DNA from 4 places in the Kitasatospora hibisci genome. Region 3 is predicted to be linked to each of the others. Evidence: riboswitches for the same ligand, from Rfam matches in the RefSeq annotation. Region 3 holds a riboswitch; each other region holds the start of a gene.
The links. A riboswitch is a leader RNA that binds a small molecule or an ion and turns the genes downstream of it on or off. The one in region 3 is predicted to bind cyclic di-AMP.

Region 1 (7,041 bases), 400 kb from region 3:
GTAAGGCCTGCGGAAGGCCGACGGGCCGTACCCACGAGGGGTCCGGAGGGGCTCCGGCGGAGGCCGGGGAGGGCTCAGGAGGCGATGCTCCAGGCGATGCCGTCCAGGATGTCGTGCTCGCTGACGACCACTTCGGAGGCGCCGGTCCGCTCCATGATCTCCAGCAGTTCCAGCGCGCCGGCCGCGATCACGTCCACCCGGCCGGGGTGCATCGAGGGGATGGCCGCCCGCTGCTCGTGGGTGGCGGCCAGCAGCTCGTCGGCGACGCGGGCCACCTCCGCACGGCTGATCCGCGAGTGGTGGATCGCCGCCGAGTCGTACGCGGGAAGGTCCTGGACGATCGCGGAGACCGTGGTGACCGTCCCCGCCAGGCCGACCAGGGTCGCGGCGCCGGTCAGCGGGACGACCTCCTCCGCCTTGTCCAGCTCGGCCCGAACGTGCGCCCGCGCCTCGGCGATCTGCTCCGCCGAGGGCAGCTCGGCGCCGCCGAAGTGCCGCTCGGTGAGCCGGACGCAGCCGATGTCCACCGAGCGGGCGGCCTGGACGTCCTCCGCACCCAGCACGAACTCGGTGGAGCCGCCGCCGAGGTCGAAGACCAGGTAAGGCGCCGGGAACTGACCGCCGGTGAGCTCCTTGGTGGCGCCGACGAAGGAGAGGTGGGCCTCCTCCTCGCCGCTGACCACCTCGGGCGAGACGCCCAGGACGTCCCGCACGCCCTGGACGTACTCGTCGCTGTTCTCGGCGTCGCGGGAGGCGCTGGTGGCGACGAAGCGCAGCCGCTCCGGGCCGACGCCGAAGCCGCGGATGATCTCCGCGTACTCGCGGCAGGCCGCGAAGGTCCGCGCCAGCGCGTCGGGGTGGAGCCGGCCGGTGCGGTCGACGCCCTGGCCCAGCCGGTTGATGATCATCCGGCGGTCGAGGTCGGTGATCGCCCCGGTCTCCGGGTCGAGGTCCGCGACCAGCAGCCGGATCGAGTTGGTGCCGCAGTCGATCGCGGCCACCCGGGTCACCGTCATTCGCCGTCCTCCCCGGTCTCCCCGACCTCCTGCGCGGCACGCTTGGCGGCGCGCTCGGCGGTCTTCCGCTCCTTGGCGGCGATCACCGCCGCGTGGTCCGCGTCCTCGGCGCGGTTGCGCAGCACCCGCTCGCCGGCGGCCTCGACCTCGACCGCGGAGACGCACGGGCCCTTGGCCCACCAGTCCTCCAGCATGCCGAGCGCCTCGTCGCCGAGCGGGTTGACGCCCTCGCCGGCCGCCAGCGAGTGGCCGACCAGCACGTGCAGGCACTTCACCCGGTCCGGCATGCCGCCGGCGCTGGGGAAGCCCTCCAGCACCTCGATCGCGTCACGGCGGGCGATGTAGTCCTCGTGCGCCTTCTGGTAGGCCGCGGCCAGCTCCGGGTCCTCGGCGAGCCGGGCGGTCTGCTCCTTCATCACGCCGTCCGCCTCCAGGGTGCCGATCAGCGAGGCGGCCTTGGGGCAGGTCAGGTAGTAGAGGGTCGGGAACGGCGTGCCGTCCGCGAGCCGGGGGGCCGTCTCCACGACGTCCGGGTTGCCGCAGGGGCAGCGGTGTGCCACGCCGCGCAGACCGCGCGGGACCCGGCCGAGCTGGGCGGCGATGGCCGCGACGTCGGCGTCGGAGACGGAGGGGTGGTTCTCAGTGGTCATGGGGGGAGCTGGCTCCAGCGGGGGCAGTGGCGGGTGGAGAGGGCGGGGCGGTGTCGGCGGCGTCCACCGAGTCCCAGACGCTCGCGTACCAGGGCTTGGCGGCCTTCGCCGGGGCGGCGGCCGCACCGTCGGACGGCGCGGGCGGAGTCCCGGGGGACTCGGCGGCGCTCCGGCCGACCGGGTCCACCGCAATGTACGGGGTCTCCCCCGGCATCGCGTAGTGCAGCCGGGCGCGGGCCTGCGCCCTGACGTACTCCGGGTCCTGCCAGCGCGTCTTCTCCCGGCGCAGCTGCTCGACCTGCTGCCGGGCGTGCTCGGCCTTCGCCCGCTGGGCGGAGATCTCGGAGCGCTGGGAGATGAACTGCCGGGTCGGGTAGGCCAGGATCGCGACGAGGGAGCAGAGCACCAGGACGAGGACCGTCGCCCGGCTCGTGAAGCGAGGCCGGGCCGTCAAGCCCGGGATCCTCCAGCCTGCCATCTCCGGTGTCCCCTCCTGGTCGCGAGTGGCGCCGCCCGGTCACGCCGGTGCCCCGCCGCCCACCCTACGGGGTGAACAGGCGGGGCACCGGCGGGAGCAGTGTGTGTCAGCCCTCGTACTTGCCGGGCTTACTGGTCCGCGGAGCGGAACCGCGGGAACGCGCCGCGGCCGGCGTACTCGGCGGCGTCGTCGAGGATCTCCTCGATGCGCAGCAGCTGGTTGTACTTGGCGACGCGCTCGGAGCGGGCCGGGGCACCGGTCTTGATCTGGCCGCAGTTGGTGGCGACGGCCAGGTCGGCGATGGTGACGTCCTCGGTCTCGCCGGAGCGGTGCGACATCATGCAGCGGTAGCCGTTGCGCTGGGCCAGCTCGACGGCGTCCAGGGTCTCGGTGAGCGAGCCGATCTGGTTCACCTTCACCAGCAGCGCGTTGGCGGTGCCGGTCTCGATGCCCTTGGCCAGGCGCTGCGGGTTGGTGACGAACAGGTCGTCGCCGACCAGCTGGACCTTGTCGCCCAGCTTGACGGTCATGGCCTTCCAGCCGTCCCAGTCCGACTCGTCCAGCGGGTCCTCGATGGAGACCAGCGGGTACGCGGCGACCAGCTCGGCGTAGTACTCGATCAGCTCGGCGGCCGAGAGGGACTTGCCCTCGAACTGGTAGGCGCCGTCCTTGAAGAACTCGGAGGCGGCGACGTCCAGGGCCAGCGCGATGTCGCGGCCGGGCACGTAGCCGGCCTTCTGGATGGCCTCGGTGATGAGGTCCAGGGCCTCGCGGTTGCTGTCCAGGTTCGGGGCGAAGCCGCCCTCGTCGCCGAGGCCGGTGGAGAGGCCGCGCTCCTTCAGGACGCCCTTGAGGGTGTGGTAGACCTCGACGCCCCAGCGGACGGCCTCGGAGAAGGACTCCGCGCCGATCGGAGCGATCATGAACTCCTGGATGTCGACGTTGGAGTCCGCGTGCGAGCCGCCGTTGAGGATGTTCATCATCGGGACCGGCAGGACGTGCGCGTTCGGGCCGCCCAGGTAGCGGAACAGCGGCAGGTCGCTGGCCTCCGAGGCGGCGTGCGCCACGGCCAGGGAGACGCCGAGAATGGCGTTGGCGCCGAGCGAGGACTTGTCCGGGGTGGCGTCCAGGTCGAGCATGGCCTGGTCGATCAGACGCTGCTCGGTGGCGTCGTAGCCGACCAGCTCCGGGCCGATCTGCTCGATGACGGCCAGGACGGCCTTCTCCACGCCCTTGCCGAAGTAGCGGTTCTTGTCGCCGTCACGAAGCTCCAGCGCCTCGAAGGCGCCGGTGGAGGCGCCCGACGGGACAGCGGCACGGCCGGTGCTGCCGTCGTCGAGGCCGACCTCGACCTCGACCGTGGGGTTGCCACGCGAGTCGAGGATCTCACGGGCTACGACGACATCGATGGACGGCACGAGGCATCTCCTAGCGGAAGCAGGTCCGGCTGACGGTGGGTGCTGTCGGCCGGACGATTGCGGAGTCGTTACGACCAGAGCCTAACCGCACGGGCTCTCGGGGCCACGTCGACCATGGGTCCGTCTCAGCGTGTGGCCGCACTACCCACCGGTAGTTCACCTGGTTGCCCCGTGAAAGCGGTCCGGATGCGGACGAAGGGGGAGGTATCCGACCCCCCCTTCGTCCGCGCCGACGGGCGGTGGCCCGGGTTCAGCGGCCGGGGGTTCAGCCGAGGTTGAGCACCTGGCCGGGGATGATCAGGTCCGGGTCGCCGCCGACGGTGCCGCGGTTGCCGTCGTACAGCGCCTGCCAGCCGCCGGACACGCCCTGGGCGGCGGCGATGCCGGCGAGTGTGTCGCCGTCCCGGACGGTGTAGCCGTGGCCGGCGCTCTGCTGCTGGGCGGCGGGTTCGGCGTGACCGGCCGTCGGACTGTCGCCCTGGCCGATGTACCCGACGGACTGGCCGGCGGACTGGACGGCGGCCTGGGGGGCGTGCTGGCCCGCGTACTGCTGGTACACGCTCCGGTGGCTGGTCCAGTACCAGGCGCCGTCGTTCTGGTACCAGTACACCTTCGCGTCGGCGTCCCAGCCGCCCTGGCCCGAGAAGTCCGGCGTCTTGGCGTCCTGCTGCGCGGGCTGCTGGGCGGCGGGCTTCGGAGCCTGCTGCTGCACCGGCTTCCGGTCCGGCTGGGCGGGCTTCTGAGCCGGCTTCGGCTGGGCGGGCTTCGGCGCCGCCGGCTTCGGCGCCGCGGGCTTGGCGTTCGCGGCGGTGTCCACCTCGGCCGCCGCGCCGCCCTTGCTCAGGCCCGCCCGCTTGGAGCAGACCGGCCAGGCACCCGGGCCCTGCGAGGCGAGGACCTTCTCGGCCACCGCGATCTGCTGCCCCTTGCTGGCCTGGTTGGCCTGCGGCGCGTACGCGGTGCCGCCGTACGCCTTCCAGGTGCTGGAGGTGAACTGCAGACCGCCGTAGAAGCCGTTGCCGGTGTTGATGCTCCAGTTGCCGCCGCTCTCGCACTGGGCGACCGCGTCCCAGGTGGAGACGGGGGCCGCCGAGGCGCCGGTGGCGGTGAGGAGCGGCATCGCGAGTCCGACGCCGGCCACACCGGCGACGGCGATGGCCTTCTCGGCCTGGGTGCGGCGGCGGTGGCGGCCAGTTCCAACGAACAGCATGAAGACGTCCCTCTCCGCACGCCTGCGAGGTGAGCTGTCGGGTTCGGACCGGGAGGTGGCCCGGCCGCGTGTCGCGAGGCGCTCTGCCCGCGACTGCGGCTTCACCCCAAGCCGTGGAGGACGGCAACAAACCTGGGTCCCCCGCCCCTGCCCAGGGTTCTGGTCGGTTTCCCGTGGCACGGCGGGCAGGATTCGGCGTTCCGCGCACGAGGTCCGCAGCTGCGAACTTCAGGGAGAGTAGACAGATCCTCACACCAATCACAAGCTCATATCGCCGATATCACACAGAAATTACGGCACACGGTCGATCGCCCACCAACGAAGGCGGTATGTCCGGATTGATGATGTTTCAGCCCCTCTCCAGGGGAGACTCGGCGACGCCGTGTCAGCGTGTCGAGCCCACCGGCCGGAAGACGTGCAGGCCGCTGCGAACGGTTCCGGCCGTGATCAGAGGGGGTTCTCCTGTAGGTTCTCCGGAGTGAATTCGACCGGAAGTTCACGAAGTCCACGCATGATCAGACCACCGCGCCACCGCAGATTCTCCGGGCTTTCGGCGAGCTGCAGGTCGGGCAGCCGGGTGAGCAGCGTGGCCAGCGCGGCACGGCCCTCCAGACGGGCCAGCGGAGCGCCGATGCAGTAGTGGATGCCGTGCCCGAAGCCGAGGTGCGGGTTGTCCGTCCGAGCGAGATCGAGGGTGTTCTCGTCGGCGAACCGCGCCGGGTCCCGGTCCGCCGCGGCGAGCACCACCAGCACCGGGTCGCCCACCGGGATCTCCACCCCGCCGATGGTCAGCGGGCTGGTCGCGAACCGCCAGGTGGCCAGCTCCACCGGCCCGTCGTAGCGGAGCAGCTCCTCGATCCCGGTCTCCAGCAGGCCGGTCTCGCCACGGGCGATCGAGTCCTGCAGCAGCTCCCGCTGCCCGGGGTTGCGCAGCAGTGCGTAGGTGCCGTTGCCGATCAGGTTGACGGTCGTCTCGAACCCGGCGAACAACAGGATGAAGGCCATCGCCGCGGCCTCGTTCTCGGTCAGGTGCTCGCCGTGGTCGCTGGCCCGGATCAGCCCCGAGATCAGGTCGTCGCCGAGATCGGCCCGCTTGCGGTGGATCAGCTCCGCCAGGTACGACCGCATCCGCTTCACCGCCCGCCCCACGCCGCCGCGCTGGCCGCCGCCGTGGCGGATCATCATGCCCGCCCAGTCGCGGAAGTCGTCCTGGTCCTCGGCGGGCACACCGAGCAGGTCGCAGATCGCGTAGATGGGGAGCGGGAAGGCGAACTCGTGGATCAGGTCGGCGCTGCCGCGGGCCGCGAAGCCGTCGATCAGCCGGTCGGTGAGCTGCTGCACCCGGGGCTCGAAGGCGGCCACCCGGCGCGGGGTGAACGCCTTCGAGACCAGGCGGCGCAGCCGGGTGTGGTCCGGCGGATCGATGTTCAGCAGGTGCGTCATCAGGTTGGCCTGCCGCTCACCGGGGATGCCGACCCGGCCGGTGCGGTGCGCGTGCGTGCTGTGGTGGACCGGGTTCTTGGAGAGCCGGCTGTCGGCGAGCGCCTGCCGGGCGTCCGCGTACCTGGTCACCAGCCAGGCCTCCACCCCGCTCGGCAGGGTCGTGCGGTGCACCGGCTCGTGCTCCCGCAGCCACGCGTACGCCGGGTACGGATCGGCGGCGAACTCCCAGGTGAAGAGCGACGGGCGGGCGGGATCGGGCTGAACTGGCATGGGTCGACCGTATCCGGTGGAGATCGCCCGTACGGCAGGCGTGAGCCTGGTCACCTGACGGGTAATTCCTGTTGCGGAGGATCGGGACGAGCCTACGATCCTCCGCAAAGCACGTGTGTGGGCGCCGGTGCGGAGCCGCCCACCAGGGAGGAGCGCACCATGCGGGTCACCGGGGCAGTCGTCGTGATCGCGGTACTCGACGGCGGGTCGGGGGCCGACCTCGCGCGCCGCTTCACCGCGGCCGGCGCCGCCGGCGTCCTCATCGCGGACGAGCAGGTCGGCGTCGCCGAGGACCTGGCCACCGAGCTCGACCGGCCGGGCTGTCCGGTCGTCGGCGTCTGCGGTGACGTCCGGCGCCCCAGCGACGTCGCCGCCCTCGTCGACACCGCAGAGAAGCACCTCGGGCCGATCGACCTGTTCTGCGTCGCCGGCCCGGACGGCGAGCGGATCGTCTCGCTGGCCGACCTGCCCGACCACCTCGACCTGGAGCGGCTCGCGGAGCTGCTGCAGCTGGTCGGCGAGGCCATCGGCGAGGTGGTCGTGCCGCAGCCGCGCC
Region 2 (7,041 bases), 2.2 Mb from region 3:
GCCCTGAGAGTTGCTGTGCAGGCTCTTCTGCCAGACCACGTCCTTGAGGTCCGCAGCCGCCATCCCGTTGTACGTGCCGTACGTGTCGTGCATAGAAATCTCCCGAAGAGCTCCGGAGTGGTCGTCCAGCGCGGCGCCCCGGCCACAGCCGAACGACTGGACCGGCCCCGTACCGGCCCGGCACAACGCCTCACTTGACGTGATGATAGCTCCAGTGCACGTGCATCAGCACGGGACAGTGCAGGTGCACGGACCCTTCGCCACCGAACCGCAACTCTTCACCACCTCGACACCTGACGGTACGTAAGCGGACAAATCCGACGGAATCGGCGAGCTTCCGCTAACCGCCCGTAGGCGGCTCCCCGCTGAATGTTGATCTTCGAACGCCCGGAGTCGCACCCCCGTGACCCTGCGTCAGGCGGCCGCAGCCCTGTGAGACATCTCACGCGCCACCGGTGCAACAGGGGGCGGGTCCGGACGCGTCCGGGGCGAGACCGCCACTTCACGAAGACATTGCACCTTATGTCCGGTTTTACGGCAGGCCGCCCCGCTGGGTTCGGTAGCCGACTGCAGGCAGGGCGGCCCTATGTCCTACGATCTCCGCCATGAGCACCGCAGCCATCCCGGGCGCGCCACTGCCCGTCCGCACCCCAGGCTCCCGTGCGCGGGGGCGCCACCGCCGCCCCGAGCGCCCCGAGATCCCGACCGGAGCCCCCGCCCTGGTGCTCGCTGTGCCCGCGACCGCCGGCCCGGAGTCCCGCCCGGTGGTCGAGGAACTCCTCTCCATCGTGCGCAGCGAGCAGACCGGCGTACAGACCGCCGCCGGCTACCTCCCGGCCGGCGAGGCCGAGGGCGAGGCCTCCGCCGAGGACCGCACCGTCGCCGAGCTGTTGGCCACCGCCGCCGAGGCCGGCCTGCCCGCGCCGGTCGTGGTACCGCTGGTACCGGGGCCGCACGGCTTCCTGGCCGAGCTGCACGCGCTGGCCGCCGAGCACGGCGCCCAGGTGACCGACGTGCTGGGCCCGCACCCGTTGCTGGCCGAGGCCGTCCACGTGCGCCTCTCCGAGGCCGGTCTGGCCCGCGCCGACCGCGCCCGACTGTTCGCCATCGCGACGGCCGCCGACGGCGTGGTGCTCACCACCGTCGGTGGCGAGGACGCCGCGGCCGCCGCCGGGATCACCGGCGTGCTGCTGTCGGCCCGCCTCGCCGTGCCGGTCGTCGCCGCCGCGCTCGACGTACCCGGCTCGGTGGCCGGGGCCGTCGCGCACCTCAAGGAAATGGGCGCGCAGAACCCGGCGCTGGCCCCGCTGGTGATCGGCCCGGAGGCCGACTCCGAGCTGCTCGCCGCGGCCGCCGAGGAGAGCGGCTGCCCGTCGGCCGCACCGCTGGGCGCGTACCCGACGGTCGGCCAGCTGATCGGCTCCACTTACCTGGCCGCACTGCCGGCCCAGGTCGTCGAGGCCGAGGAGGCCGCCGAGGAGCCCGCCACGGGCTCCGGTGGCGGGCGGCACGCCGCCGAGTAGGCGGGAACCTCAGAACGCGGCGCGGGGCCCGGAACGATGGCGTTCCGGGCCCCGCGCGTGCGTGGGCGGGCCCGCGCCCGTGGTCGGGCGCTCAGGAGTCGCCGCCGACCCGTCCGGTGGGCGCGGCGGCGTCCTCGAACCGCAGCGCCGGCAGCTGCACCGGCCGGGACTGCGCGGCGAACGAGGCGAGCAGGGTGCTGCTCGCGTTCCACTGCGGCTGCGCGGCGCCGCCGTCCTCCGCCCGGCGCACCTGGATCGCCTCGGCCCGGCCGGCCCGGCGCAGCAGGATGTTCTTCGGCGGCCCGGCCTCCGGGTCCAGCCAGAGCTCGTTCCCGCCGAACTCGCAGTCCAGCACCAGGACGTCGTCGGGTTGGCCGTCGGGCGTGGCCCGGAAGGCGAGGCCGGCCCGGCGGTATCCGGTGAACCGGCTGCGGCTGAAGGTGACGGCCTCGCCGGCCAGTTCGTGACGGGCGGTGGAGACGGCGAAGTCGCTCTGCCCGGCGCCGTCGATCAGCAGCCCGTCGAAGACGGTGCCCTTCTCCCGGCCGAGCGAGTGCAGCGCCACTCCCCCGCCGGCGTTGCCGTAGAGCACGCTCGCGGTGTAGTCGAAGTCGTTGAGGTAGGCGCCGTGCTCGATGCCCCAGCCGCCGTTGTGGTAGGCCGCGAACTCGGTGACCACGTGGTGCTGCCGGGCGTTCAGCCAGACGAAGATGCCGTCCTGCAGGTTGTTGTGGGCCAGGCAGCGCCGGAAGGTCCAGACCCCCTCGCCGTTCTCCGGCCACTCGAAGCCGGAGGCGCCGTTGGCGCCCTGGACGCCGACGGCCACGCAGTCCAGCGCCTTGCCGCCGGTGCCGGCGCCCAGGTTGAAGCCGGTCAGCCGGTAGGCCCGCGGGTTGGGCTCGAGCACGGTGCGGGAGGCCACGCAGGACTCGTAGACGATGTCGTCGGACGGCTGCTGCGGGGTGCGGGTGTCCGGCGGGCCGTCCCACCAGTAGGCGTCCTCCCAGGTGTCGTGGCTGATGCAGCTGCGGAAGGTGATGCCGTGGCTGGCGTGCGGGACGTACGCGTGGTTGCCGGCGTCGCGCACCACCACCCCCTCGACCACGGTGCCGCGGGTGGCGTCGCCGAGCATGTGGAAGTGGAGCCCGTAGCGGCCGAGCACCGGCGTGGTGACCGCGGCGCTGCCGTCCGGGCCCTTCCAGCTCTCCCTGGTGTCGGTCCGCGGGCCGACCCAGCGCAGCACGGCGTGCCGGACGTCGGCCTGGCGGGAGCTGGTGAGGTGGACGTGGGCGCGCCCCTCCGCGGAGCCCTCGACCCGGACGCTTCGGGTCAGGTTGAGCACCTCGGCGCCGACCGTGACGCCCCCGCCGAGGGCGACCCGGGGGTGGGCGTACCGCAGCGGGGCCTCCAGGGTGACGGTGGATCCGCTGACGGAGCGCACGACGGCGAGGTCGTAGCGGGCGGAGAAGCCGTCCTCGTCCGGCGGACCGGTCGGGGTGACGGCCAGTTCGTCACCGGCCCGCCAACCCGCGGGCGGGGCGGCAAGGCTGACGGTGGTGGCACCGGCCCGCAGCTCGCCGGCCGCGCGCACCCAGGCGGTCTTGGCGGCTCCGTCCAGCCGCAGGTAGCCGGCCCCGGTGACCCAGAGGCCGACGTCGGTGTCGACCACCTTCATGCCGTCGCCCTGGAAGCGCTTCTCGTCGACGGAGGGGAAGCGCAGGGTGTGCACGGCGGTGTCGCCGGGGGCGAGGGCGAGGGTTCCGCGGACCTCGACGTTGCCGGCCGAGCTGAGGGTGACACCGCGGTCGGCGGCGAAGGTGAGCGAGCCGCCGGGCTCGACCAGCAGGGAGCCGACGGCGGCGTCGGTGTCGAGCAGCACCCGGTCGGTGATCCGGACGGCACTCTGCGGTCCGGGCACCCGGCCGCCCCAGCCGGCCGGGTCGGACCAACGGCGGCCGCCCTGGTCGGGCTCGGGGGCGGCGCCCTCGGCGCCGTCGCCGGGCGCGGGCGGTACGCCGGGGCCGCGGTCCGGGCCGCCGCGGTCCGGGCCGCCGTGTTCCGTGCCGCCGTCGCCGCCGGTGTCGGCCAGGCTGGTGGCGGTGCTACCCGGGGCGGACCCGGTCGAGCCGGTCGAGCCGGTCAGCGAGCGACGCAGGGCCTCCTCGCCGCCGATCGCGGCGAACACCGTGCCGACGGCGAGCCAGCGCAGCATTGTGCGACGGCTTACGGGAGTTCGGGGTCGTTCGGGTGGGATGTCCGGTCTGCGATGCTTTGCCCTGCGATGCGCTCCGCGGGCTCCGTCGGCCGGCGATCCGCCGCCCCGCTCCTCGTCCATGGCCATCGCTGCGTAGCCCTCCCCCCAGACGGCTGCGTCGGTCCCGACGTTCTGAAGCATAGGCAGTTGCGGCGTCCCGTACGGGCGTTGCCGGAAATCGGTCATTTCTGATCATGGTGGACACGTCGCGAGCAGGCGGTCCGCAAACCGTGACGGGCATCACACATGTTTGCGGTTTGAACTTGAGTCTGCTTAACGTGCTCCCCGTTCGTGGCCACACGGACCCAGCCCGTCCGCAACGCCGAGTCCTGCCGTCGGGTGTGCTGGCAGCGCAGAAACGCACCACGGCAGGAGCGGGGGAACCACAGGTAGGTCGCCCCGGGCCGGTCCGCGTACCGGTCCAGGGCTAGGGGTGAAGCCGCGTCCACAGCGCGGCCGGGCAACTCCAGCCCGAATCCGACAGCTCACCTCGCAGGCGTGGGAGAGGACCGCATCTTCATGCTGCCCACCAACGGCACCCGCCTGTCCGGCCGTACCCGCCGCGCCATCGCCGCGCTCGGAGTCGCGGGCATCGGCCTCACCATCCCCTGCCTGACCACCACCTCCGCCTCCGCCGCCTCGGTCGCGACCTGGGACAAGGTCGCCCAGTGCGAGAGCAGCGGCAACTGGAGCATCAACACGGGCAACGGCTTCTACGGCGGCCTGCAGTTCACCAACAGCACCTGGGCCGAGTTCGGCGGCACGGCCTTCGCCGCCCGCGCCGACCTGGCCACGAAGGACCAGCAGATCGCGATCGCCGAGAAGGTGCTCGCGGTCCAGGGCCCGGGCGCCTGGCCGGTCTGCTCCGTCCAGGCCGGTCTGACCAAGGGCGGCACCCCCGCCGCGGTCGACACCTCCACCGCCGCCAAGCCCGCCGCGCAGACCCCGGCCCCGGCCGCCAAGCCGGCCGCCCAGGCCCCCGCCGCCAAGCCCGCCGCCCCGAAGGCCGAGACCCCGGCCGCCGCCGACGCCACCAAGACCTGGAGCCAGAACCGCTCCGACTGGTCGCAGAAGTGGCAGGAGAAGGACGGCGACTACACCGTGGTCACCGGCGACTGGCTGTCCGCCATCGCCGACGAGCACCACGTCCAGGGCGGCTGGGAGCGGCTGTACGAGCTCAACCGCGACACCCTGACCGAGGGCCCGAACCACATCTACCCGGGCCAGCACCTGAGCCTCGGCGAGCACGCCCGGACCCAGGCCTCGGACGAGTCCGGCAAGGGCTTCGACTGGTTCAACCGCTCCTCCGGCCAGGCCGCGGGCACCACCGCCGCCAAGCCGGCCGCGCAGACCGCCACCCAGGCCTCCCAGACCCAGGCCCAGGCACCGGCCGAGGCCGCCACCGGCAGCATGGCCGCCGCGGTCTCCTTCGCCCTGTCGAAGGTCGGCCAGGCCTACGTCTACGGCGGCACCGGGAACGGCGGCTGGGACTGCTCCGGCCTGACCCAGGCCGCGCTGCGCGCCGCGGGCGTCTCCGTCCCGCGCGTCGCCGCCGACCAGGCCGCCGCCAGCACCCACGTGTCGCTGGACGCCCTCAAGCCGGGCGACCTGCTGTTCTGGTCCAACAACGGCCAGGACTCCGGCGTCTACCACGTCGCGCTCTACATCGGTGACGGCAAGTACGTCGAGGCCGCCAACCCGAGCGCGGGCGTGCGGACCCAGACCGTCGCCAACTGGGCCCCGGACTTCGCCGGCCGGGTCTGACCCACCGCACACGCCGCAGCCCCCGGGGGAGAGAGACCGCTCCTCCCCGGGGGCATCGGCCTGCGCGCCGCCGGCCGGACCCGGCCCGCGAGCACCCGGCCCGGCGACGGCCCGGCGACGGGCTCGGCACCGGGCCCGCCCGGTCATGGTCAAACCGGGCCGCACCGGGCATGCTGCTGCTCTGCGCACCCGAGGAGGAGTCCCCATGGCCCAGGTCACCGTCACGCTCGACGCCAATCTCGCGATCGACGCGATGATGCTCTCCGGCACCAAGAACCCGCAGGACGCCGTCGAGCTGATCCTCCGCGACTACCTCGCGCGGGGCCGGCGCACCGAGACCCGGACCGGCGAGGCCACCGACGGACACCGCCTGGAGGAGGGCCGTCCCGCGGCCCAGGAGGGCTGAACGGCGAACGGCCGGGGTCCGGGGAGCGGTGTGCTCCCCGGGCCCCGGCCGTTCCCGCCCGGACGCGGCGTCCGGGCGTGCCGTCTCAGCGGGCGCAGGCGCCCGTGGAGCCGCGCATCACGAGCTCCGGCTGGAACATGAACTCGCCGCGCTGGGCGGCGTTCCCGCCGACCTCCTCCAGCAGCGCGTCGACGGCCGCGGTGGCCATCGCCTCCACCGGCTGCCGGATCGTGGTCAGCGGCGGCTCGGTGAACGCTATGAGCGGCGAGTCGTCGAAGCCGACCACCGAGACGTCCTGGGGGACGCTCAGCCCGCGCTGGCGCACCGCGCGGATCGCGCCGAGCGCCATCATGTCGCTGCCGCAGACGATCGCCGTGCAGCCCTTGTCCAGCAGCGCGCCGGCCGCGGCGTGCCCGCCCTCCACGCTGAACAGCGTGTGGTGGACGAGGCCCTGGGCCTCCTCCTCGGTCCGCCCGAGCACCTCGCGCATGGCCGCGGTGAAGCCCTCGATCTTGCGCAGCACCGGCACGTACCGGCGCTGGCCGACGGCCAGACCGATCCGCTCGTGGCCGAGTTCGGCCAGGTGCTGGACGGCCATCCACATCGCGGAGCGGTCGTCCGGCGAGATGAACGGGGCGTCGATCTTCTCGCTGAAGCCGTTGATCAGCACGAAGGGCACCTGCCGGCCGATGAGCCGGGCGTACCGGTCGTGGTCAGCGGTGGTGTCGGCGTGCAGGCCCGAGACGAAGACGATGCCCGACACCCCCCGGTCGACCAGCATCTCCACCAGTTCGTCCTCGGTGGACCCGCCCGGCGTCTGGGTGCAGAGCACCGGCGTGTAGCCGTGCCGGCTCAGCACCTGCTCGATCACCTGGGCCAGCGCGGGGAAGATCGGGTTGCTCAGCTCTGGGGTGATCAACCCGATCAGACCCGCGCTGCGCTGGCGCAGCCGGGTCGGCCGCTCGTACCCGAGCACGTCGAGCGCCGCCAGCACGGTCTGCCGCGTGGCGGCCGAGACGTTCGCCTTGCCGTTGAGCACGCGGGAGACGGTGGCTTCACTGACCCCCGCCTGCGCCGCGATGTCTGAGAGTCGC
Region 3 (7,041 bases):
ACCAGCTGCGGGGTGAGGAAGACGACGAGCAGCCCGAGCAGCGAGACTCCGGCGATCTGCAGCGGCGACTGGACGTAGTAGACGTGCCGGGTGTGGTCGTCGTCGTAGAAGTCGAAGAGCTGCATCCCCGGCCAGCCGACGTAGGTCGGGTAGACCCAGTGGTAGAGCGGGTACGCCGCCAGCACCCAGCCGACCAGCAGGAACGTCAGCGACACGGTGAAGCTGAGGATCGCCCACGGGAACATCAGCACCTGGTGGAGCACGGCCTTCCAGCCGGCCGCGTCCGCCATCCGCGCGGTGATCAGGCCCCAGCTGCCGGGGCGGACGACCTTCACCGGCGCCGGTCCGGGCACGTCGAGCGCCAGCATGCTGCGGGTCCGGGCCCGCTCCAGCCGGCCGAAGCCACGGGCGCCGGCGGTCAGCGCGGCCAGGACCGGCAGGCCCAGGACGGTGACCAGGGTGCCGAGGCCGAAACTGAACAGGGTGATGGCGAAGGCGAAGCCCGCGACGGCCACCGGGAGGCCGGTGAGGCTGTAGCCGAGCTCGCGGTAGAAGTAGGAGGAGAACGGCGCGCGCCAGGCGTACGGCGGCTCCTCGGTACGGCGGGCGCCCTCGGCGGGGAGGTCGTACGCGGTGCGCTGGATGCTCTCGCTGCTCATGGCCGGTCTCGGTCCTCGGTTCTCTGGTGCGGGCTTTCGGGGGATGGCTCCACCCTCCCAGGGCCCGGGCGCGGCGGACATCCGGCTCCCCGGCGAACCGGGGGTGGGGTTAACCCCCCGTCGGGCCCCGCCAGCCGGGCCGCGGCCACTCGTCGGCGAGCAGCGAGTACTGCAGCGAGTCGTGCCAGGTGCCGCGCAGCCTGACGTCGTGCCGGATCCGGCCCTCCAGCTGGAAGCCGGCCCGGGTGAGCACCCGGACGGAGGCCTCGTTGGCCGGGTCCACCCGGGCGGCCAGCCGGTGCAGACCGAGCGGGCCGAAGGCGAAGTCGCAGAGCAGGGCGGTGATCTCGCCGGCGTAGCCGTTGCCCCAGGTGTCCCGGCGCAGCGCGTAGCCGAGGTCGGCGGAGCGGTGGTCGCCGAGGGTGAGGGCGGCGTTGCCGATCGGGGTGGCGTCGGCCGGGTCGTCGGCGTCCGCGCGCCGGGTGACGGCCAGTCGGTAGACGGTCCGTTCCTCCCGCAGGGCCTCCTCCAGGTACTGCTCGATCTGGTCGGCGCAGTCCACCGGGTCACGCGGCTCGAAGGGGAGGTAGCGGGTGGCCTCCGGGTCGCCGAAGACGGCGTGCAGCGCGTCGACGTCGCCGGGGGTGTGGTGGAACTCGCGGAGGGCGAGGCGGGGGCCGGTGAGCCGGACGGGGACCATGGTGGCAGACCCTACCCGCGCTTTCCGGTTACCGTAAGTGACATGGAAGACGATGACCTGCGGCTCGCCCCGCACACCAGGGCCGCCGAGCTGCTCGCCTGGGCGGAGGCCGAGGGCCGCGCGCCGGTGGCCGAGGCCCCGCTGCGGGCGATGCTGGCGCTGCTGGAGCTGGGCGGGGGCAGGATGCGCGACGGCTGGCCGGAGCTGACCTCGGACGCCGTGGAGCAGCTGCTCCACGAGCGGCTCCACCTCTACGTGCAGCCCGACCCGGAGCAGGACCCGCTGGCGTACGGCGAGGCGGTGCGGCTGCTGATCGACCACCAGCGGGCGGCGAAGCGGCTGAACGCCAAGCGGCAGGAGCGGCTGCACGCGGAGGCCGAGTGGCAGGGCGAGGTGGCGGCCGGCCTGCTCCGCCGGGCCGATCTGGTGACCTGGCCGCGCCTGTACGCACTGCTGCTTCGCGCGTACGGGGTGGACGTCACCGACGAGGCCGCGGTGTTCGCCTGGCTGTCGGGCTTCCGGGAGCTGGCCGAGGAGGACCGGCGGGCCGCGTTCGAGGCGCTGGCGACGGCCGGCTGGCTGGACGAGGCGGACCCCGCGGGCTGGGGTCCCGGCCGGGTGCTCTCGGTCGGGATGGCCACCGACGGCGCCCGGCGGCTGCTGGAGCACGGGCTGATGCGGCGCAGCTACCGCAACCTGGCGGAGCTGACGGCGCTGGGCCGGCCGATGCCGGACGAGCTGACCGGGGACTTCGGGGCGTTCGAGGAGGCGGCGGAGGCCGCCGCGCTGGACCTGTTCGGCACGTGGACGGTGCCGGGACTGCCGCGGCTGCTGGTGGCGGAGTTCCCGGAGCTGGCCCCGGAGCCGGGCCAGGAGGAGATCGACGCCTACCTGGCCGGCCTGCCGGCGGAGCCTGACCTCGCGGAGCAGGACCGCGCCGGGTAGCGGCGGACGGCGGGCGGAAACGGGGAGGCGCCCCGGCGGGTACGTCCGTACCGGCCGGGGCGCCTTCGTCGTGCCCTCGGGGGCGAACCGTCAGGGGGTGACGCCGCGCTGCTCGAACCAGCTCTCCGGGTCGACCGGGGCGCCGCCGTCGGGGCGCACCTCCAGGTGCAGGTGCGGGCCGGTGACGTTTCCGGTGGCGCCGACCTTGCCGAGCTGCTGGCCGGGGACGACCTTGCCGGAACCCTTGATGATCGAGGAGAGGTGGCAGTACCAGATCTCGGTGCCGTCGGGCAGCGTCTCGACGATCCGGTAGCCGTAGGAGCCGGCCCAGCCGGCCGAGGTGATGGTGCCCTGGCCGACCGCGTACACCGGGGTGCCGGTGTCGGCGGCGAAGTCCAGGCCGGTGTGCAGGTGGGCCCAGTAGGAGGCGCTCTGGCCGTAGTGGGCGGAGAGGCGGTAGTCGCGCACCGGCAGGTTGATCGCGGCGAGCTTGGCCTTCTCGGCCGCCTCGGCGGCGCGCTTGGCCTCCTGCTGCTGGACGGCGCGCTTGGCCTCGGCCTCCTTGGCGGCCTGGAGGCGGGCGGTCTCCTCGGCGGCGGTGCGCTGGCTGTCGGCCTGCTGCTGGATCCGGGCGGCGAGCGCGAGGCCCGGGTCCGCGGAGAGCGCGACCGGGGCCTCGTCCGGCGCCTCGACGGCGGGGGCGGCGGCCGGGGTGGCGGAGGCGAAGCCGGTGGCGCCCAGGGTGGCGGCGACGGCGGTGACGCCGAGCAGCGGGGCGGTCCCGCGGGTCTGACGCGGCATCCGGTGGCGGTTGGTCTCGGCGGGCTGCGGGGCGGCCTCGTCGTCGGACCCGCCGTACTCGCCCAGATGGGCGGGCGGCCACGGGTCGAGCAGCTGGGTGCCGGCGGAGGAGCCGGGCAGGTGTGCCGGAGAGTGCGTCGACGCCACGGAGGCGCGCTCCTTTCCTTCCTTCGCGCCTACCGGGTTAGCTGACGGGTTCGGAGCAGGAAGGTCTCCTACGGCTGGGCCTGGGCCCGGCCGATTCACCCCAAGGAACGTGGTTCCCCGGCTCCCTGGCCTGCCCGGAGGCCGGCCGGCGGGATTAGGCGACGGCGCGCGGTGCCGTCTGGGTACGGCGTTGCGGACCGCGCTGCGTTATCAAACGTTAATCCTAGGAGCCCCCGATTCCAAGCCGTCCGCACGGGACGACAGGACACGACTCGGACACTACGCGATCCGGTGGGTGATTTGGGGCGTTTGACGACAACTGACACTACCGAACGTGATAGGACGTCAACGAACGACCCCGCGTTTGAGTACTCCTACTCATGTGGACCTCGTTCGAGGGCGCGCATCCTGGCGCCATGAACGCACCGATGCAGTCGCGCACCACGGCCGCGTACCACGTCCAGGCCGTGCTCTCCTTCGCCCTCTCCGCCGGCGCCCTCGCGATCGGCATCGCCTACCTCCCGGTGGGCGCCTGGACCCGCGCCTTCCTCGGGGTCGGCCTGCTCTACACCGTCACCTCCTCGTTCACCCTGGCCAAGGTCGTCCGGGACCGGCAGGAGACGAACGAGATCGTCACCCGGGTCGACCAGGCCCGGCTGGAGAAGCTGCTGGCCGAGCACGACCCGTTCAAGGTCGAGGGGGCCTGAGCCGGCAGGCCGAGGCGGCGGCGAATCCCCGGGCCGGGGCCGGGGCCGGAGCCGGGGCCGGAGCCGGGGCTGGAGCCGGGGCCGGGGCCGGGGCCGGAGCCGCCGGGGATCCGGGTGTCGCCGATAGCTTGACGGCTAAGGCTATTAGCCTTAGCTTTGTGGGTGTCGGCAGCACCGCCGGCACCCCGTCCCGGCGGACCGCGGAGGCCCTCATGACCGGCACCAGCACCCCCACCACGCTGTTCCTCGACGTCCCCGGTGGCCGGCTGGCCTACGACGACACCGCGCAGGGCGACGGCCTGCCCGTCGTCCTGCTCCCCGGGATGCTCGACAGCCGGGCCGCCTACCGGCACCTGCGCCCGCTGCTGACCGCGGCCGGCCGCCGGGTGATCACCATGGACCTGCGCGGCTTCGGCGAGTCCTCGATCGCCTGGGACGACTACTCGCCCGCCGCCATCGCCACCGACGTGCTCGCCCTGCTCGACCACCTCGGCATCGAGCGGGCCGTGCTGGCCGGCAACTCCTACACCGGCGCCACCGTGGTCAAGGCCGCCGGGGACGCGCCCGGACGGGTCGCCGGGATCGTCCTGCTGGACGCCTTCGTCGAGAACCTGCCGCCGACCGCCCTGCAGCGCGCGATCTTCGGCGTGATGGGTGCCCTGCTGGTGCACTCGCCTGCGTTCTGGGGCCTCTACCACCGCAAGATGGCCTACCCCGGCCCCAGGCCGGCCGACTTCGACGGCTACGTGGACGGCCTGGTCGCCGCGATGCGCACGCCGGGCCGCAAGGCCGCCACCCGCGGCTACGTCCGCGGGGAGTCCGCGCCCGCCGGCTGGACCGCCGCCGTGTCCTGCCCGGCGCTGGTCGTCATGGGCAGCAAGGACCCCGACTTCCCGAAGCCCGAACTGGTCGCCGACCGGCAGGCCGCCGCGCTCAAGGCCCGCAAGGTGATGATCGAGGGGTCGGGCCACTACCCGATGGCCGACCAGCCGCAGGCCACCGCCGACGCCCTGCTGCCCTTCCTCGCCGAGCTCGTCTGACCTGCCGCAGACCTGCCGCAGACCCGCCGCGCCCGGCCCACCCGGCCCGGGACCGCCCCGCGCACCACGCCGACCGCGCGCCCGCGCGCGCCGAACCCCCACCCCGGAACCACGGAGGCCGTTCCCCATGCCCCGCGTAGGACTCACCCCCGAGCAGGTCGTCGACCACGCCCTCGCCCTCATCGACGAGCAGGGCGCGGACGCCCTCACCCTGGCCGCGGTCGCCGCCCGCGCCAAGGTGGCCACGCCCTCGCTCTACAAGCACGTCAGCGGCGGGCTGGCCGAGCTGCGGCGGCTGGTCGCCGTCCGGGTCACCGAGGAGCTGGCCGACCGGCTGGCCGAGGCGGCCGTCGGCCGGGGCGGGGACGACGCCGTCGCGGCGGTCCTGCGCGCCTACCTCGGGTACGCGACCGAGCACCCGCACCGCTACCACGCGCTCCCGCAGTCCCCGCAGCCGGACGACGACCTCGCCCGGGCGGCGGCCCGGCTGGTCGGCGTGATCGTCGCGGTGCTCCGCGCATACGGGCTGGAGGGCTCCGAGGCGATCCACGCGGCCCGGACCGTCCGCTCGGTTGCGCACGGCTTCGCCTCGCTCTCCATCGGCGGCGCCTTCCAGCTCGCCGAGGACCTCGCCGTCACCGAGGACCGCCTGGTCGCCGTGCTGACCGGGGGCCTGCGCGCCTGGCCCGCGCCCTGACCCGGACCCCGGCACGCCGAAGCGACGGGGCGTCCCCGGAAACGCCGCAGGGCCCGGAGCGTGATCGCTCCGGGCCCTGCGGCGTGGTGGTGGGCCTAACAGGACTTGAACCTGTGGCCTCTTCCTTATCAGGGAAGCGCTCTAACCGTCTGAGCTATAGGCCCTCGCCGAACCGCCATCCTACTCGACCGTGACGGGTGCCCCGGCACCCGGCAACCGGACGGCGACCGGAACCGATCAGGACCGATCGGGACCAATCAGGCAAGACGGGATAGATTGGCCGGCAACAAGGTACGAGAAGTCGAGAGCCCGATCCGGCAGAGCCCCACAGGGCGGCGGAAAGGCCATCCCATGGACCTGACCTCGCCGTGGCTTCCCCCATCCGAGGACGAGAACCGGGTGCCGCGGAGCAGCCCGAGCGCACGCAGCGCGATGCGCTGCGTCCGGCTACTGCTCGGCTGCACCAGCGCGAGCGAGCTGCTCGGCACGGTCCTCGCCGAGGGCCCGGGCTGGATCACCGGCGAGGGCTCCGCGCTCTACCTGCTGGACTCCGCCGGAGTGCTCCGGCTCACCGCCTCCCACGGCCTGCCCGACTGGGCCCGCGAGCGCTACGGCGTGGTCGACCCGGCGGGCGACCTGCCGGCGGCGATGGCGCTGCGACTGCGCCGCCCCTACCTGCTCAGCCCCGAACGCACCGGCATCGACCACCCGGACCCGAACACCGGCACGGGCACCGGCACCGGCACCGGCACCGGCACCGGCATGGTCGCCGTCATCACCCTGCCGATGATCGTCGACGAACAGCCGATCGGCGTCCTGGGCCTGGCCCTCGCCCACCGGGGCACCGTCCCGCGGCGCGATCTGGACGTGCTGGAGACCCTGGCCGACGCCTGCGGCCACCGCCTCGCCCACCTGCTCGACCACGCGCATCCCGGGGACCGCGCGCCCGTGGGCGGCGTCCGGCCCGGCCCCGGGGCCACCGGGGGCGACGCCGGCCGGGCCACCGGACCGGGCCAGCCGATGCTGTCGCTGGCCGTCCGCTCCGCCGGGCACGGCGCCTTCGAGCGGGACCTGGTCACCGGCGAGACGTACTGGGACGACCAGGCCTACCGGGTGACGGGCCGGCCGCCGCCGGCCGAGGGCGCCGCGGATCCCGCCCCCGACCTGGACCGGATCGTCCACCCCGAGGACCTGCCGGACGTCCAGGCCGCGCTCGCCGAGGCACTGGCCGCCGGCGGCCCGTACCGGATCACGTACCGGGTGCTGCGCCGGGACGGCGGCGTGGTGCGGGTCGAGGAGACCGGCGAGGTGATGCTGGACGTGCACCGGCGGCCGGTCCGGATCG
Region 4 (7,041 bases), 2.4 Mb from region 3:
ATCTCGACCAGGCCCGGCTGCTGGCACTGGACCCGGTGACGGACGTCGCCGGGGTGCGGCGGGCCCTCCAGGGGATCGAGGCGGTCTGTGCGGGGGGTGCGGCGGCCGGTCCGGCCGCGGGGGACAGCCCCGGGCAGCGCTTCCGCTGGCTGACGGCGCCGCGCAGCGCGGTGGTCCAGCCGGGGCCGGTGCACACCGGCCTGACCGCCGACCCGGAGACGGAGCTGCGCCGGCTCTTCGACCAGCTGGTGCTCTGAGCCGGCGGCTGGTCGCCCCGCGTTCCGCCCCGGACCGGACCGGCCCGGACCGGGGCGGACCGTTGCCGTGGTCAAAGCTTGAGTTGCTGAAGCACTCCACCGTACCCTTGTCCCATGGGTTCGACAGCGACGACGACCGTACCGACCAACGCCGAGTTGATGGAGGCGCTGGCCGCCGTAGGCGCCGCGTACTTCCATGACTTCGCCGCGGCGGCGGCCCGGCACGGGCTCTCCTCCTCGCAGGCCAAGGCGCTCGGCGCCGTACGGGAGCCGGTGCCGATGCGGGCGCTGGCGGGCCGGCTGGGCTGCGACGCGTCGAACGTGACCGGCATCGTCGACCGGCTGGAGTCGCTGGGCCTGGCCAACCGCGAGGCGGCGGCGGGCGACCGGCGGGTGAAGATCGTCGTGATCACCGAGCAGGGCCGGGAGATCCTGCACCTGATCCGCGGCGAGATGGCCCGCACCCACCAGGCCTTCGAGGCGATGAGCGACGAGCAGCGGGTGGCGCTGCACTCCATCTGCGCCCAGGTGCTCCCGGTGCTCGCCGGGCGTTCCGCCGGGGCGCAGTAGCGGGGTTGCCGGGCAGCACCGCAACGAGGGGGCGCCGCAGCGAGGGGGCGCCGCAACGCCGCGGGCTGCGCCCGCGGCGGCACCCGTGGTAGCGGCCGGTCCGGCGCCGATCCGGCTGACCTCGGCTGTTAGGCTTGCGAAGCGTGAGCGCGAAGCCCCAGATCCCCAATGTCCTGGCCTCCCGGTACGCCTCTGCGACCCTGGCCCAGCTCTGGTCCCCCGAGCACAAGGTGGTCCTTGAGCGCCACCTGTGGCTCGCCGTCCTGAAGGCCCAGCAGGACCTCGGCGTCGACGTGCCCGAGGGCGCCGTCGCCGACTACGAGCGGGTGATCGACCAGGTCGACCTCGGCTCGATCGCCGCCCGTGAGCGGATCACCCGCCACGACGTGAAGGCCCGGATCGAGGAGTTCAGCGAGCTCGCCGGCCACGAGCAGATCCACAAGGGCATGACCTCCCGGGACCTCACCGAGAACGTCGAGCAGCTGCAGATCCGGCAGTCGCTGGAGCACGTGCGCGACCGCACGGTGGCCGTGCTGGTCCGCCTGGCCCGCCTCGCCGCCCAGCACTCCGAGCTGGTCATGGCCGGCCGTTCGCACAACGTCGCCGCGCAGGCCACCACGCTGGGCAAGCGGTTCGCGACCGTCGCCGACGAGCTGCTGGTCGCCTTCAACCGCCTGGAGGAGCTGATCGCCCGTTACCCGCTGCGCGGGATCAAGGGTCCGGTCGGCACCGCCCAGGACATGCTGGACCTGCTCGGCGGTGACACCGGGAAGCTCGCCGAGCTGGAGCGCCGGGTCGCCGGCCACCTCGGCTTCGAGAACGTGCTCACCAGCGTCGGCCAGGTCTACCCGCGCTCGCTGGACTTCGAGGTGCTCACCGCGCTCGTCCAGCTGGCCGCCGCGCCGTCCAGCCTCGCCAAGACCATCCGTCTGATGGCCGGACACGAGCTGGTCACCGAGGGCTTCAAGGAGGGCCAGGTCGGCTCCTCCGCGATGCCGCACAAGATGAACACCCGCTCCTGCGAGCGCGTCAACGGCCTCGCCGTCATCCTGCGCGGGTACGCCTCGATGACCGCCGAGCTCGGCGGCGACCAGTGGAACGAGGGTGACGTCTCCTGCTCGGTGGTCCGCCGGGTCGCGCTGCCGGACGCGTTCTTCGCGTTCGACGGCCTGCTGGAGACGTTCCTGACCGTCCTCGACGAGTTCGGCGCCTTCCCCGCCGTGATCGAGGCCGAGCTGGACCGCTACCTGCCGTTCCTCGCCACCACCAAGGTGCTGATGGGCGCGGTGCGCGCGGGCGTCGGCCGGGAGACCGGGCACGAGGTCATCAAGGAGCACGCCGTCGCCTCGGCGCTCGCGATGCGGGCCGGCGCGCGGGAGAACGAGCTGCTGGACCGGCTGGCCGCCGACGAGCGGATCCCGCTGGACCGCGCCGCGCTGGACGCGCTGCTCGCCGACCGGCTCGCCTTCACCGGCGCGGCCGGCGCCCAGGTCGCCGAGGTGGTCCGCCGGGTCGAGGCGGTCGCGGCCGCCCGCCCGGAGGCCGCCAAGTACGCCCCGGGCGACATCCTCTGACGATTGGTCGTCCGTAGTGGGAGTCGGCGGGCCCCGTCACCGTTCGTTCGGTGACGGGGCCCTCGCCGTTCCCCGGCCCCTAGGGGGCGCCGGCGGCCGGGTGGCCGGGGTCGAGCGGTGGGGCGTTGGTGCCGCAGTTGTAGCGGCATTCAGGCTCGGCCACCGGGTGGTCCTCGGGAGCGAGCACATTGCCCCGCACGGTGGTGAACGCGATGAGCCCGCCCGTGACCAGCAGTCCGGCGCAGATCAGCATCGCGGTGTGGAAGGCGGCGTCCACCGAAGACGGCACCCGGTACGCGTCGCCGCTGAGGCCGGCGAGCGCGGGCAGCGCGGCGACCGCGAGCAGGCCGGCCGCTCGGGCGGCGGCGTTGTTGACGCCGCTGGCGATGCCCGCGTGCCGGACGTCCACGGCGGCCAGCACCGTCGCGGTGAGCGGTGCGACCAGCAGCACCATGCCGGAGCCCATCACGGTGACGGCGGGCAGCACGTCCGTCCAGTACGAGGCTCCGGGCCCGATCCGCAGCATCAGCAGGACCCCGGCCGCGCAGAGCAGCGGCCCGACGGTCAGTGGCAGCCGGGGGCCGATCCGCTTGCCGAGCCGGCCGGCCCGGGCGGAGAGCGCGAGCATCAGGACGGTGATCGGGACCAGCGCCAGCCCGGAGACCAGAGGCGAGAAGCCGGCGACGATCTGCAACTGGACGACCAGCAGGAAGAACACCCCGCTGAAGGCGGCGTAGACGCAGAGGGTCACGAGGTTCACCGAGGTGAACAGCCGGGAGGAGAAGAGGTCGAGCGGCAGCATCGGCTCCGGGGTGCGGCGCTCGACCAGGACGAAGGTCGCGCCGAGCACCAGGCCTGCCGCAGCGGTGATCCAGACGCCGGCGGAGAGCCCGTCTCCGGCCGCGGTCAGCGCGTAGGTGAGCGAGCCGAGGGACAGGGCGGCCAGCACCGCGCCGAGCGCGTCGAACCGCCCGGTCGCGCTCTCGTCCCGGCTCTCCGGCACGTGCCGGGTGGCCACCACGACCACCAGCACGGCCAGCGGGACGTTCAGCAGGAAGATCCACCGCCAGCCCGGGCCGTCCACCAGCCAGCCGCCGACGAAGGGGCCGACCGCGGCCGCCACCCCGCCGAGGCCGGACCAGAGGCCGACCGCCGCCGAGCGGTCGTCCGGATGGAAGACGGCCTGGAGCATCGCCAGCGACCCCGGGGTGAGCAGCGCCCCGCCGATGCCCTGCACCGCGCGGGCGGCGATCAGCACCTCGATGCTGGGTGCGGCGGCGCAGGCCGCCGAGGCGGCGGCGAACCAGACCACGCCGAGCAGGAAGACCCGGCGCCTGCCGTAGCGGTCGCCGAGGGCGCCGCCGAGCAGGATCAGCCCCGCCAGGGTGAGCAGATAGGCGTTCAGCGTCCACTGCAGGGCGGCGAGCGGGGCGCCGAGGTCTTCGCCGATCCGGGGCAGGGCGACGTTCACCACGGTGCCGTCGAGCATCGCCATGCTGGAGCCGAGCACCGTCGCCAGTAGTACCCAGCGCCCCTGCGCGGTGCTCAGGCGCAGGGTGCCTGCCTCGGAAGTGGCCACGGCCCGATGGTCCGCCCCCCGGGGCCCGAGTGACAAGGGTCACCGGGGGTGTGTCGGCGGCTGGCTTTCCGTGAGTGATCGTGTGCGGACGGCCAGCGAAATGGGCGGAGTGTCGCGGATCAGTGGCGCGCCGTTAATGGATTGTGCACGTACTGTGCAGCGGGCCATCCGGAGCGTCACGGTGCCGCCCGCGGAATCGCCTGATGCGGGAGATCGACATTGCTTCGCTCGAACGGATGGGTTTTAGTTCAGCGACCGCCCGGCGTCAGCCCGGGTGGCCACCGGGTGGAACGCCTAGTCCTGCCGCTGCCCGGTGGTACGAACTGAACTCTGTACGGCAGGAGCGGGGGACCCACAGGTAAGTCGCCGGACCGGAATTCGCGGTCCGGCTTGGGGTGAAGCCGCCTATGCGGCCGGGCAACTCCAGCCCGAACCCGACAGCTCACCTCGCAGGCGTCGGAGAGGAACTCTTCCATGCCCGCACAGGCCCGTCGTATCGCCCTGCCCCGCGCCGCCCGCATCGGTATCGCGACCGCCGTCACCGGCGCCGCGTTCGCCCTCCCGCTGGTGACCGCCATCAGCGCCCAGGCCCACACCGCCCCGGCCGCGAAGCCGCAGCAGGCCGCCACCTGGACCGGCGCCACCAGCGTCGACGCCGCCCCGGTCGCCGCCGCGCAGCCGGCCGCCGAGGCCGCCGCCCCGGTCGAGGAGAGCTACAAGGTCGTCAGCGGCGACACCCTGTCGAAGATCGCCAACGCCAAGGACGTCCAGGGTGGTTGGAAGGCGCTGTACGAGCACAACCGCTCGGTCGTCGGCTCCAACCCGAACCTGATCTTCCCGGGCCAGAAGCTGGCCCTGGGTGCCAAGGCCGCCGCTCCGGCCGAGGCCGCCAAGCCGGCCGCCCCCGCCGCCAAGCCGCAGGTCTCGCACGACTCCGCGAAGCCGGCCGCCCCGGCGAAGCCGGTCCAGGCCGCGAAGCCGGCCGCCCCCGCCGCCAAGCCGGCGCAGGCCCCGGCCGCCAAGCCCGCCGCCCCGGCACCGGCCGCCGTGGCCTCCACCTCCGGTTACGTCGCCCCGCTGGCCAACCCGAAGCTCGGCACCGCCTACGGCGTCGCCGGTTCGATGTGGGCCTCCGGCCACCACACCGGCGCCGACTTCGTCGCGGCCACCGGCACCCCGCTGCGCGCCGTCGCGGCCGGCACCGTGGTCAAGGCCGGCAACGGCGGCGCCTACGGCAACGAGGTCGAGATCAAGCTCGCCGACGGCAAGTACGCCCAGTACGCGCACCTGTCCTCGATCGGCGTGAAGGTCGGCCAGGCCGTCACCGCCGGCCAGCAGATCGGCCTCTCCGGTGCGACCGGCAACGTGACCGGCCCGCACCTGCACTTCGAGATCCGCACCGGCTCGGAGTACGGCTCGGACATCGACCCGATCGCCTACCTGCGGGCGCACGGCGTCGCCATCTGACCCGGTCCACGACCGAGTTCAGACCACCGCCAGGTGCGGGGCGAACGAACTCCCGGGATGGTCATGTCGGGTGACCGCTCGACCGGGTGATCGCCGCACCAGTGGCGGACATACGGGCGCGGGACACGCCCAGGCCGGCCCGGCTCGCGAGACCTCCCTCGCGAGCCGGGCCGGCCGCTTTCGTGTCCGTGCCGCTTCCGTAGGCCCGGTCGCGGTCCGGCGTCCGATCGCGTCCCCTTCCCTGCCGGCCCGTCCGGCCGCTCCGGTCACGCCCGGCGGGCAGGCAGGCCGGTCTGTGCGGCGGTCAGCAGCCGGTGCATCTGCTCGCCGAACCCCTCGGTGTCACCGGCCGGTTCGGGGAAGACCAGGCGGACGTCGCGGTGGCCGTGCGGGTGGTCCAGGCGCAGTACCAGGCCGTGGCGGTCGAGTGCGAGCGGGCGGATCTCCGGTTGCCCGGCGAGGAGTTGGGGGTCGAGCAGCCGGGTGAGCGCGGCGAGCGCGTCGGGGTGGTCGTCGGCCAGGTGGGTGAGCAGGCCGGCCTCGTAGAGGGCGAGCGGGTCCGGTGCGGCGAGGTCGAGGTCGGCGCCGGTGAGCGCGCTGGTGCCGTACGGGGTGGCGAGGACGGCGTGGGCGACGTCCAGGTGCAGGTGGACGCTGAGGCCGTCGTCGGCCAGGTGGGCGAGCCGGAGCCGGCCGGCCAGGGTGAGCCGGGCGCGGACGCGGTCGCGGACGGCGACCGGGGCGATGTCGGTGACGTCCAGCACGACGGCCAGGCCCTCGGTGTCGCCGGTCGCGGCGAGCGTGAGCCCGGAGTCGAGCGGGGCGCTCAGGCGCAGCCGGGAGCCGTGCACCGAGACGGGGGTGTCGAGGCCGTGGTGCTCGCCGCGGGCCCGGACCACCACCGAGGAGGTGGCGCTGAGCAGGCTGCAGATCCGTTCGGCTGCCGTGGGCTCTGGGGCCTCGGCCTCGGCCTCGGCCTCGGCCTCGGCGTCGGTGGGGGTGGGGCTCACGGCGACCTCCAGGTGATTAGGTTAGGCTTACCTAATCACCTGGGTCGCGTGGAAGGCAAGGGCCGCCCGCCCGGTGGTCCGCCGGCCTGGCCGGCGCGCGGCGGGCCCGGACGCTCGTCGTCCGGGCCCCGCGGTTCAGGATCCTTGCCCGACCCCCGCCTGCGTGGCGGTGGATCAGCCGACCACGGCCTGGGCGTCGATCTCGACGAGCATCGGCTCCTGCGGCAGTTCGGCGAAGACGGTGGTGCGGCAGGGCTTCACGCCTCCGGGCTTGATGTTCTCCTCGATGAATTCGGCGTAGGCCTCGTTCATCAGCGGGAAGTCGGCCCGCTCGGTGAGGTAGACGCGGAACATCACCACGTCCTCGATGGTGGCGCCGCCGGCCTCGACGATCGCCTTCACGTTCTCCAGCGTGCGCCGGGTCTGCGCCTTCACGTCGCCGTGGTGGAGGTACTCGCCGGTGGCCGGGTCCTGCGATCCCTGGCCGGAGACCTGCAGGACGGGGCCCTTGCGGACGCCCTGGGAGAACATCCAGGCCGGGGCGGGGGCGCCGTCGGTGCGGATCTCGCTCTTCTCGTTGCCGC

Region 1: another riboswitch for cyclic di-AMP. It lies ahead of ACF9IK_RS14405 (transglycosylase family protein); the one in region 3 lies ahead of ACF9IK_RS16140 (M23 family metallopeptidase).
Region 2: another riboswitch for cyclic di-AMP. It lies ahead of ACF9IK_RS06720 (transglycosylase family protein); the one in region 3 lies ahead of ACF9IK_RS16140 (M23 family metallopeptidase).
Region 4: another riboswitch for cyclic di-AMP. It lies ahead of ACF9IK_RS06000 (peptidoglycan DD-metalloendopeptidase family protein); the one in region 3 lies ahead of ACF9IK_RS16140 (M23 family metallopeptidase).

The regions. Positions count from the first base shown of each region.
Region 1 covers NZ_CP171642.1:3,387,800-3,394,840, forward strand. Annotated here, with positions in the region: gene ACF9IK_RS14385 (exopolyphosphatase) at 75-1,010, opposite strand; gene ACF9IK_RS14390 (DUF501 domain-containing protein) at 1,013-1,666, opposite strand; gene ACF9IK_RS14395 (FtsB family cell division protein) at 1,656-2,120, opposite strand; gene eno (phosphopyruvate hydratase) at 2,273-3,562, opposite strand; gene ACF9IK_RS14405 (transglycosylase family protein) at 3,828-4,772, opposite strand; cyclic di-AMP (ydaO/yuaA leader) riboswitch at 4,778-4,947, opposite strand; gene ACF9IK_RS14410 (cytochrome P450 family protein) at 5,220-6,485, opposite strand; gene ACF9IK_RS14415 (SDR family NAD(P)-dependent oxidoreductase) at 6,645-7,041, shown strand, end outside.
Region 2 covers NZ_CP171642.1:1,575,201-1,582,241, forward strand. Annotated here, with positions in the region: gene ACF9IK_RS06705 (DUF397 domain-containing protein) at 1-93, opposite strand, end outside; gene ACF9IK_RS06710 (hypothetical protein) at 606-1,523, shown strand; gene ACF9IK_RS06715 (hypothetical protein) at 1,615-3,735, opposite strand; cyclic di-AMP (ydaO/yuaA leader) riboswitch at 4,119-4,291, shown strand; gene ACF9IK_RS06720 (transglycosylase family protein) at 4,276-5,541, shown strand; gene ACF9IK_RS06725 (hypothetical protein) at 5,747-5,947, shown strand; gene ACF9IK_RS06730 (LacI family DNA-binding transcriptional regulator) at 6,033-7,041, opposite strand, start outside.
Region 3 covers NZ_CP171642.1:3,784,515-3,791,555, forward strand. Annotated here, with positions in the region: gene ACF9IK_RS16125 (sensor domain-containing protein) at 1-659, opposite strand, end outside; gene ACF9IK_RS16130 (GNAT family N-acetyltransferase) at 769-1,359, opposite strand; gene ACF9IK_RS16135 (hypothetical protein) at 1,402-2,304, shown strand; gene ACF9IK_RS16140 (M23 family metallopeptidase) at 2,395-3,252, opposite strand; cyclic di-AMP (ydaO/yuaA leader) riboswitch at 3,265-3,423, opposite strand; gene ACF9IK_RS16145 (YiaA/YiaB family inner membrane protein) at 3,669-3,959, shown strand; gene ACF9IK_RS16150 (alpha/beta fold hydrolase) at 4,118-4,999, shown strand; gene ACF9IK_RS16155 (TetR/AcrR family transcriptional regulator) at 5,127-5,696, shown strand; tRNA gene ACF9IK_RS16160 (tRNA-Ile) at 5,784-5,860, opposite strand; gene ACF9IK_RS16165 (SpoIIE family protein phosphatase) at 6,048-7,041, shown strand, end outside.
Region 4 covers NZ_CP171642.1:1,406,487-1,413,527, reverse strand. Annotated here, with positions in the region: gene ACF9IK_RS06020 (DUF3037 domain-containing protein) at 1-257, shown strand, start outside; gene ACF9IK_RS06015 (MarR family winged helix-turn-helix transcriptional regulator) at 372-827, shown strand; gene purB (adenylosuccinate lyase) at 971-2,401, shown strand; gene ACF9IK_RS06005 (MFS transporter) at 2,481-3,980, opposite strand; cyclic di-AMP (ydaO/yuaA leader) riboswitch at 4,292-4,451, shown strand; gene ACF9IK_RS06000 (peptidoglycan DD-metalloendopeptidase family protein) at 4,455-5,447, shown strand; gene ACF9IK_RS05995 (DUF2470 domain-containing protein) at 5,714-6,457, opposite strand; gene ACF9IK_RS05990 (RidA family protein) at 6,632-7,041, opposite strand, start outside.